2 regions of the Streptomyces sp. NPDC059695 genome follow, and region 2 is predicted to be linked to the other one. Evidence: riboswitches for the same ligand, from Rfam matches in the RefSeq annotation. Region 2 holds a riboswitch; the other holds the start of a gene.

Region 1 (4,402 bases), on a different contig from region 2:
GTGGCCTTCGGGTCGTCCAGGAGGTTGATCAGGCCCTTCGGCGAGGACGCCGACTTGCTCATCTTGATCGTCGGGTCCTGGAGGTCGAAGATCTTCGCCGTCTCCTTGAGGATGTACGGCTTCGGGATCGTGAACGTCTCGCCGAAGCGGCCGTTGAAGCGCTCCGCGAGGTCGCGGGTCAGCTCGATGTGCTGGCGCTGGTCCTCGCCGACCGGGACCTCGTTGGCCTGGTAGAGCAGGATGTCCGCGACCTGGAGGATCGGGTACGTGAAGAGGCCGACGGTGGCGCGGTCGGCGCCCTGCTTGGCGGACTTGTCCTTGAACTGGGTCATGCGGGAGGCCTCGCCGAAGCCGGTGAGGCAGTTCATGACCCAGCCGAGCTGGGCGTGCTCGGGGACGTGGCTCTGGATGAAGAGGGTGCAGCGCTCCGGGTCGAGACCGGCGGCGAGCAGCTGGGCGGCGGCGAGCCGGGTGTTGGCGCGCAGCTCGGCGGGGTCCTGCGGGACCGTGATCGCGTGCAGGTCGACGACCATGTAGAAGGCGTCGTGGGTCTCCTGCAGGGCGACCCACTGGCGGACGGCGCCGAGGTAGTTGCCGAGGTGGAACGAGCCTGCGGTGGGCTGGATTCCGGAGAGCACACGGGGACTGTCAGAGGCCATGCACATCATTCTCTCAGGTGTGGGAACCGATCCCCGACTGCCGGTGCGCCGGGCGGCTCCGGTGCTGCGCCCGGAGCTGCCGCGGACCGCCGCCGATGAGACCAGGAACACACCGCGCCCGGCCCCTCGGTGAGGTGCCGGGGGGGGGGGGGGGGCCCCCCGGCGGGGGGGGCGCCCCCGGGGGGGGGCGCCCCCCGCGCGCGCGCGCGGGGGGGGGGGGGCGCGGCGGGCGGGGGCGCCCCCGCGCCGCCGGCGCGGGGCGCCCCGGGGGCCGCCCCCGCCGCGGCCGCGCCCCCCCCCCGGCCCCCCCCCCACCCCCCCCCGCCCGCCCCCGGGGGGGGGGGCGGGCCCCCGGTGCCGCCCCGCGTGCGGCGGCACCGGCGCGGGGCGGCCGTCAGACGGGCAGGCCCGGGGCCGGGTGGGCGGCCATGAGCTCGGCGACCTCGGCGCGGACGGTGCGGAGGGCGTCCTCGTCACCGGCTCCGGCGGCGGTGACGGCGCGGTCGATCCACGCGGCGACCTGGTCCATGTGGTCCGTGGTGAGGCCGCGGGAGGTGAGGGAGGGGGTGCCGATGCGGATGCCGGAGGGGTCGAAGGGCTTCCGGGGGTCGTAGGGGACGGTGTTGTAGTTGACGACGATCCCGGCCCGGTCGAGGGCCTTCGCGGCGATCTTGCCGGGGACCTGCTTCGGGGTGAGGTCGATCAGGATCAGGTGGTTGTCGGTGCCGCCGGAGACCAGGTCGAAGCCGCGGGCGAGGAGCGCCTCGGCGAGGGCCCGGGCGTTGGCGACGACGGCGTGGGCGTAGGCGCGGAAGGACGGCTGGGAGGCCTCGCGGAGGGCGACGGCGATGGCGGCGGTGGTCTGGTTGTGCGGGCCGCCCTGGAGGCCGGGGAAGACGGCCTTGTCGAGGGCCTTGGCGTGCTCCTGGCGGGACATGAGCATGGCGCCGCGCGGGCCGCGGAGGGTCTTGTGGGTGGTCGTGGAGACGACGTCGACGTGCCCGACGGGGGACGGGTGGGCGCCGCCCGCGACGAGGCCGGCGATGTGGGCGACGTCGGCGACGAGAACGGCACCGGACTCGCGGGCGATCTCGCCGAAGGCGGCGAAGTCGATGGTGCGGGGCAGCGCGGTGCCGCCGCAGAAGATGACCTTCGGGCGCTCCTTGAGGGCAAGCTCGCGGACCTGGTCGAAGTCGATCAGGCCCGTGTCCTGGCGGACTCCGTACTGGACGCCGCGGAACCAGCTGCCGGTGGCGGAGACGCCCCAGCCGTGGGTGAGGTGGCCGCCCATGGGCAGGGCCATGCCCATGACGGTGTCGCCGGGCTGCGCGAAGGCGAGGTAGACGGCGAGGTTGGCCGGGGAGCCGGAGTAGGGCTGGACGTTGGCGTGGTCGACGCCGAAGAGGGCCTTGGCGCGCTCGACCGCGAGGGTCTCGACCTGGTCGATGTTCTGCTGGCCCTCGTAGTAGCGGCGGCCGGGGTAGCCCTCGCTGTACTTGTTCTGGAGGACCGTGCCGGAGGCTTCGAGCACGGCGGCGGAGACGTAGTTCTCGCTGGGGATGAGGCGCAGGGTCTCGGCCTGGAGGCGTTCCTCGGCGCCGACGAGGGCGGCGAGCTCGGGGTCGGCCGCGGTGAGCGCGGGGTGCTGCGGCGGGGTGTTCATGCTGGTGTCCTCCGGGCGTTCGGCGGAACGGTCCCGGGGCTGAGGTGCGCACGGGACCTGGGGCCCGTGATGCCCAGGCGAGCGGCACCTCGTGTGGTGGAGCGCGCGCGGCTCCCCCGGGGTCGCTTCCCCGTACGCCAGTCGCCGTGCGTGATTCCAGGGTAGCGGGCGTGCCGTCGCCGAGGTTTCCCTGTCCGGCATCCGAGCGACGATAAGAAAGGGGCCATACGCACCCCCGAGCCGCAGGACGAACGGAGATCCCGTGTCGAGGACAGAAGACGCGATCACTTCCGCGGACGCGCACAGCGCGCACAACTACCACCCCCTTCCGGTCGTCGTCGCCTCGGCGGACGGCGCCTGGATGACCGATGTCGAGGGCCGTCGCTACCTCGACATGCTCGCCGGGTACTCGGCGCTCAACTTCGGGCACGGCAACCGGCGTCTGATCGACGCCGCGAAGGCGCAGCTGGAGCGGGTGACGCTGACCTCGCGCGCCTTCCACCACGACAGGTTCGCCGAGTTCTGTACGCGGCTCGCGGAGCTGTGCGGCAAGGAGGCGGTGCTGCCGATGAACACGGGGGCGGAGGCGGTCGAGACGGCCGTGAAGACCGCCCGGAAGTGGGGGTACGAGGTGAAGGGCGTGCCGGACGGGCACGCGAAGATCGTGGTCGCGGCGAACAACTTCCACGGCCGGACGACGACGATCGTGAGCTTCTCGACGGACCACGAGGCGCGGGACCACTTCGGGCCGTACACGCCGGGGTTCGAGATCGTGCCGTACGGGGATCTGACGGCGATGGAGGCGGCGGTCACCGAGAACACGGTGGCGGTGCTGCTGGAGCCGATCCAGGGGGAGGCCGGGGTCCTGGTGCCGCCGGCCGGCTATCTGGCGGGGGTCCGGGAGCTGACGCGCCGGCGGAACGTGCTGTTCATGGCGGACGAGATCCAGTCGGGCCTGGGCCGGACGGGGCGGACGTTCGCGTGCGAGCACGAGGGGGTGGTGCCGGACGTGTACGTCCTGGGGAAGGCGCTGGGCGGCGGGGTGGTGCCGGTGTCGGCGGTGGTGGCCGACCGTGACGTGCTCGGGGTGTTCCGGCCGGGTGAGCACGGGTCGACGTTCGGCGGGAACCCGCTGGCGTGCGCGGTGGCCCTGGAGGTGATCGCGATGCTGCGGACGGGCGAGTTCCAGGAGCGGGCGGCGGAGCTGGGCGAGCACCTCCACGCGGAGCTGGGTCTGCTCGTGGGCGGCGGCGCGGTGGAGGCGGTGCGCGGGCGCGGGCTCTGGGCTGGCGTCGACATCGCGCCCGCGAAGGGGACGGGCCGGGAGATCTCGGAGCGGCTCATGGAGCGGGGCGTCCTGGTGAAGGACACGCACGGGTCGACGATCCGGATCGCTCCGCCGCTGGTGATCTCGAAGGAGGATCTGGACTGGGGCCTGGAGCAGTTGAGGGGCGTCCTGTCGGAGTGACGGGATCCGTCGCGCGCCCGTCCTGCCGGAGTGAGGGTCCGGCGCGGGGCGTCCCGTCGGAGTGAGGGTCCGGCGCGCCCGTCCTGCCGGAGTGAGGGTCCGGCGCGGGGCCTCCTGTCGGAGTGAGGGTCCGGCGCGGGCGTCCTGTCGGAGTGACGGGATCCGTTTCGGGGAGGGCGGTGGGAGGCCGGAGCGGGGTCAACTCGGCTCATTGACACGCGACTTGGTCTAGGCCAATGATGCCGCCATGCCGAGACTCCGTCTGCGTCACGCCCCGCGTGCCGCGCTCGCCGCCCTCGTCCCGCTCGCGCTCCTCGGCGCGGTCGCCGGACCCGCGCACGCCGCCCCGGCGGCCTGGCCCGAGCCCGTCCCGCTGGTCTCCCGCGTGGAGACCACCGACCCGGTCGTCTTCATCACCGTCGACGACGGCTGGAACCACGACCCCGCCGCGGCGAGGCTGCTGCTCGACCGCCGGGTGCCCGCCTCGCTGTTCCTGCTCCCCGGGGCCTACTCGTACGACTCCGGCTACTTCCGCACCCTGCTCGACCAGGGCCGCTCCCGCGTCGAGAACCACACCGTCGACCACCCCGACCTGACCACGCTGGACGCGGC
Region 2 (4,402 bases):
CCAGGTCTCGGCGACCGCGAGCGCCTCCAGGTTGCTCTCCATGCGGTCGGCGATCCGCAGCAGGACGGCCGCCCGCTCCGCCGGCGCCGTCCGGCCCCACACCGGGGCCGCCGCGTGCGCCGCGTCGAGGGCGCGTTCCACGTCCTCGGCGGTGCCGCGCGCGACCTCCGTGAAGGGGCGGCCGTCGACCGGACTCGGGTTCTCGAAGTAGCGGCCGGCCGCCGGGGCGACGTACGCGCCGCCGATCCAGTGGTCGTAGCGTGCCTCGTACGACATGAGCGCGCCCTCGGTACCGGGTGCGGCGTAACGGGTCATGGGCTTGGCCTCCCTGGGGCGCGCCGGCCGTCCCTGGCCGGCGCTCATGCCCGAGTGTGCGGACCCGTACGTTGCAAGCCCGTTGCACCGGCGCACAGTTCCGCCTCCAGGGAGTCCAGCCTCGCCCGTACGGGAGGAAGCCGGTCCGCCGGTACGGCCCCGCAGAGGGCCCGCCAGACCACCACGTCGTCCTCGCCCCACGTGCTGTACGCCCAGTCCGCCAGCAGCCCCGGATCGCGGCGATCCACCAGGGCCGCCCGCAGCCGGTCCGCGAGTCGCTCGCGCAGCCGTACGACCCCGGGCGCCGCCGACGCCGGGAGCAGCGGGCCCGCGTAGTCCCCGGCCGCCGCCGCGACGGCCCCCGAGGCGAGCCTCCGGTCGACCGTCGCGAAGTCCGCGTCCACCGCCCCGGCCAGCCGGTACGGCCGCGACCTCAGCACGTCCGGCCCGAGCAGTGCGCGCAGCCGCGACAGCTCCGCCCGCAGGGTCACCGGGGTCACCGACTCGTCCTCGTACAGCAGCGTGAGGAGTTCGTCGCCGCCCACCCCCTCCGGGCGGTGCGCGAGGACCACCAGGATCTCGCTGTGGCGGCGGCTCAGCCGCAGCCTCCGCCCGCCCACCGAGAGCTCCGCCTCGTCCCGGCCCAGCGCCGACAGCCTGAGCCGTCCCGGCTCCGGGGCCGGACCGAGCAGCGCCAGCTGCGACTCGGCCGCGCGCGCCACCGCCTGGACGAAACCCAGGCTGTGCGGGTGCGCGAGTCCCTCCCCGCCGGTGATGTCGACCGCGCCGAGCAAGCGCCCGCTGCGCGGGTCGTGGACGGGAGCCGCGGCGCAGGTCCACGCCCGTACCGGACGCCGGAAGTGTTCCGCGGAGACCACCTGGACGGGACGGTCGACGGCCAGGGCGGTCCCGGGCGCGTTCGTCCCGGCCGCCGCCTCCGACCAGCGGGCCCCGGCCACGAAGTTCATCCTCCCGGCCGCGCGCAGGGTGCCCGGATGCCCCTCGACCCACAGCATCCGCCCGGCGGCGTCGCACACCGCGAGGAGGTGCTCCCCGTCCGTCGCGTACGCGCCCATCAGCTCCCGGATCACCGGCATCGCCCCGGCCAGGGGGTGCGCCTCCCGGCAGGCCGCCAGCTCGTCCTCGTCCAGTTCCACCCGGGCCGCCCCGTCGGGGCTCACGCGCGCGCGTACGGAACGACGCCAGGACTCGGCCACCAGCGGACGAGGCCGCCGTGCACGGGGCTCCTCGTCACGGACCTGCTTCCCGTCACGGACCTGCTCCTCGTGACGGACCTGCTCCTCGCCACGGACCTGCTCTTCGTCACGGACCCGTTCCTGCCCACGGACCCGTTCCTCCCCGCGTACCGGGGCGGACCCGGCGCCCCGGTACGCCGTCGGCGCCCGTCCTGTCCGCGGCTCCCCGGCCACCCACGCATCGCTCAACTCGGCCTCCTCGTCGAGGTCGTTCCGGCCCGTCGCGCTCATCGTGGTGCGCTCGGGTGCCGCCGACAAGCTCCCCCGCACCCCGGCATATGCACCCTGTCCGGGACCGGCCCCCGACCCCTCACGTAGAGTGGGGCCCGGGCCGTGACTGGCGCTTGAGGTGGATCACCACCGGGGAGCGGCCCGGCGGAGCGCGCCCTCGCGGCGCGACCGTGCCGATGCCGTGCGCCTGGGCGAGAAACCGGTCAGACACGACGCCCAGGAGCTCCCATGTCCACCAGCACCGCCACCCTCATGGACGGCACCGCCCTCGCCCGCCGCACGGTCGAGGAGACCGCCGCCCGCGCCGCCGAGATCACCCGCCGCACCGGCGTCACTCCGTGCCTCGCGACCGTCCTGGTCGGCGCGGACCCGGCCTCCGTCACGTACGTGAAGATGAAGCAGAACCGTTGCGCGAAGGCCGGAATCCGGTCCAAGCACGTGGAACTGCCCGCGGAGACGACGACCGAGGAGCTCGTCGCCGCCGTCACCGCCCTGTCCGAGGACCCCGAGGTCCACGGCATCCTGCTCCAGCACCCGGTCGGCCCGCACATCGACGAGCGCGCCGCCTTCGAGGCCATCGCCCCCGAGAAGGACGTCGACGGCGTCACGATGGCCTCCTTCGCCGCCATGGGATTCGGTCTGCCGGGCTTCGTCTCCTGCACGCCCGGCGGCATCATGCGGCTCCTCGACGCGTACGACGTCGAGCTGAGCGGCAAGCGCGCGGTCGTCGTCGGCCGCAGCGCCATCCTGGGCAAGCCGGCCGGTCTGCTCCTCCTCGGCCGCGACGCCACCGTCACCTACTGCCACTCCCGCACCAAGGACCTCTCCTCGGTGGTCCGCGAGGCCGACGTCCTCGTGGCCGCCGTCGGCAAGCCGAACTTCATCAAGGGCGAGGACATCAAGCCGGGCGCCGTCGTCATCGACGCCGGCTACAACCCGGGCAACGTCGGCGACGTCGACTTCGTCTCGGCCGCCGAGCGGGCCTCCCTCATCACCCCGGTCCCCGGCGGTGTCGGCCCCATGACCATCGCCGTGCTCCTCGCCCAGACGGTCGAGGCCGCGGAGCGCCTGCTCGGGCTGTAGGCAGCGGTGACGGGGAGGCGGCGGTGACGGGGGAGCGGCGGTGGCGGTGGCGCGCGCGGTCGGCGAGGGTCACGATTCCGTACCTGCCGGGCCCGACGGCCGGTGAACGCTGGCACCGTGGCCGCCGAACGGCGAACCTGGACCCTGTGCCCCACCCGCCGACCGACATCCCGCCGACCGACACCCCCGCGCCCGGCGGCCCCCGCGCGGGCGACACGCCCGGACCGCCCGCACCCGACCGGGCGAGCCCCTCGCCACGCCCGCCCGGCCCCGGGTCGGAGTCGGCGTGGTCGGCCCGCCTGGTACGGCTCGGCGCGCCCCGGCCCGGGCCCGCGGCCCGGCGCGCCCGGTGGTTCGGAGTGCCGCTCGTCCCGTTGCTGACGGCCGCCCTGGTGGCCGGCGCGTTCCTGACCGCCCGGGGCGGCCAGGAGGGCGGCGGTCTCGCCGACGGGCGAACGGGCGGGGACCCGGTCGCCGTGCCGTCCCCCGTCGTCACCAGCGGTACGGGACCGGCCGCCCCCACCGCGACCGACGGAGCGGGGACGGCCGACACGCCGACCGCGGGAACGCCCTCGCACTCCCCGACCACGGGCGCCACGCCGACGCGCACGGCGCCGGGGGACCGCGCGGTCCGGCCGCAGGACAGCACGTCACCGACGCCGCGCCGGTCCCGGAGCACCGGCCCCGCGGGCGGTACTCCCTCGAACGCCGGCACACCCTCCGGCCGCCCGACGGAAGACCGGCGCCCCGTGCGGCCGGTCTCCTTCGAGGCGCTGCGGGTCGGCGAGTGCTTCGACATCGACCGCGACGCGCCGGGCACCGCCCTCCGGCGGCGCTGCGACACGCCGCACCACGCGGAACTGGTGGCGCGGCGCCGCCTGGTCGGCACCCTCGCCACCGATCAGGCGGTGCGCGAGGCGGCCACCGTCCTCTGCCGCGAACCGCTCCGCCGCAAGGCCGCCCGGCAGCCGCTCGGCACGCGCTGGGCGACCTTCGTCCAGTACCCGTACCGGACGAGCCACCTCCTCGGCGCGGACACCGTCGCCTGCAGCCTGGCGACCACCTCCGGCACGCTCAGCCGCCGGCTCCAGTAGTCCCGGCGGCGAACGCCGTCGCCAGGGCCGCCGCCGGGTCACGGTCCGCCGGACCGGCCGGGGACCAGCGCGCCCCGGCCTTCACGTACGGCCACCAGCGTCCGTCCTCGCCGAGCCGTAGCTGCGCCTCCGCGCCCATGACCGTCCACCGCGCTCCGCCCGCGCGCCGCAGCACGGGCCGGTCGCCGTCGTCCCAGGCCTCGGCGAGCCGGACCCCGGCCCGGTCGATCGCCTCGGGCTCCGGGGTCCACTCCTCGTCCAGTACGGCGAGGGCGTCGGAGCCTCCGAAGCGCCACGCGCGCGTGGCCAGGTCCAGTTCCGCGCGCGACCTGCCCGAACCGGAGGCGAGCCGCGCCGCGACCCAGGGCACGGGAGCGCCCGCCGCGAGCCGGACCGCGTCCTGAGGGACCGTCAGCCGTGCCT

The links. Region 2 has a riboswitch for ZMP and ZTP ahead of ACFV2S_RS06690 (bifunctional 5,10-methylenetetrahydrofolate dehydrogenase/5,10-methenyltetrahydrofolate cyclohydrolase). Riboswitches for the same ligand answer to the same signal wherever they lie in the genome.
Region 1: it holds a riboswitch for ZMP and ZTP, as region 2 does, so the genes downstream of both, glyA (serine hydroxymethyltransferase) here and ACFV2S_RS06690 (bifunctional 5,10-methylenetetrahydrofolate dehydrogenase/5,10-methenyltetrahydrofolate cyclohydrolase) in region 2, are expected to answer to the same signal.

Annotation. Positions count from the first base shown of each region.
Region 1 is NZ_JBHWFF010000012.1:141,416-145,817, forward strand. It holds gene trpS (tryptophan--tRNA ligase) at 1-659, opposite strand, end outside; gene glyA (serine hydroxymethyltransferase) at 1,054-2,322, opposite strand; ZMP/ZTP riboswitch at 2,387-2,477, opposite strand; gene rocD (ornithine--oxo-acid transaminase) at 2,585-3,790, shown strand; gene ACFV2S_RS17375 (polysaccharide deacetylase family protein) at 4,038-4,402, shown strand, end outside.
Region 2 is NZ_JBHWFF010000003.1:319,316-323,717, forward strand. It holds gene ACFV2S_RS06680 (aldehyde dehydrogenase family protein) at 1-315, opposite strand, end outside; gene ACFV2S_RS06685 (GAF domain-containing protein) at 360-1,802, opposite strand; ZMP/ZTP riboswitch at 1,895-2,002, shown strand; gene ACFV2S_RS06690 (bifunctional 5,10-methylenetetrahydrofolate dehydrogenase/5,10-methenyltetrahydrofolate cyclohydrolase) at 2,031-2,885, shown strand; gene ACFV2S_RS06695 (hypothetical protein) at 3,032-3,979, shown strand; gene ACFV2S_RS06700 (SWF or SNF family helicase) at 3,960-4,402, opposite strand, start outside.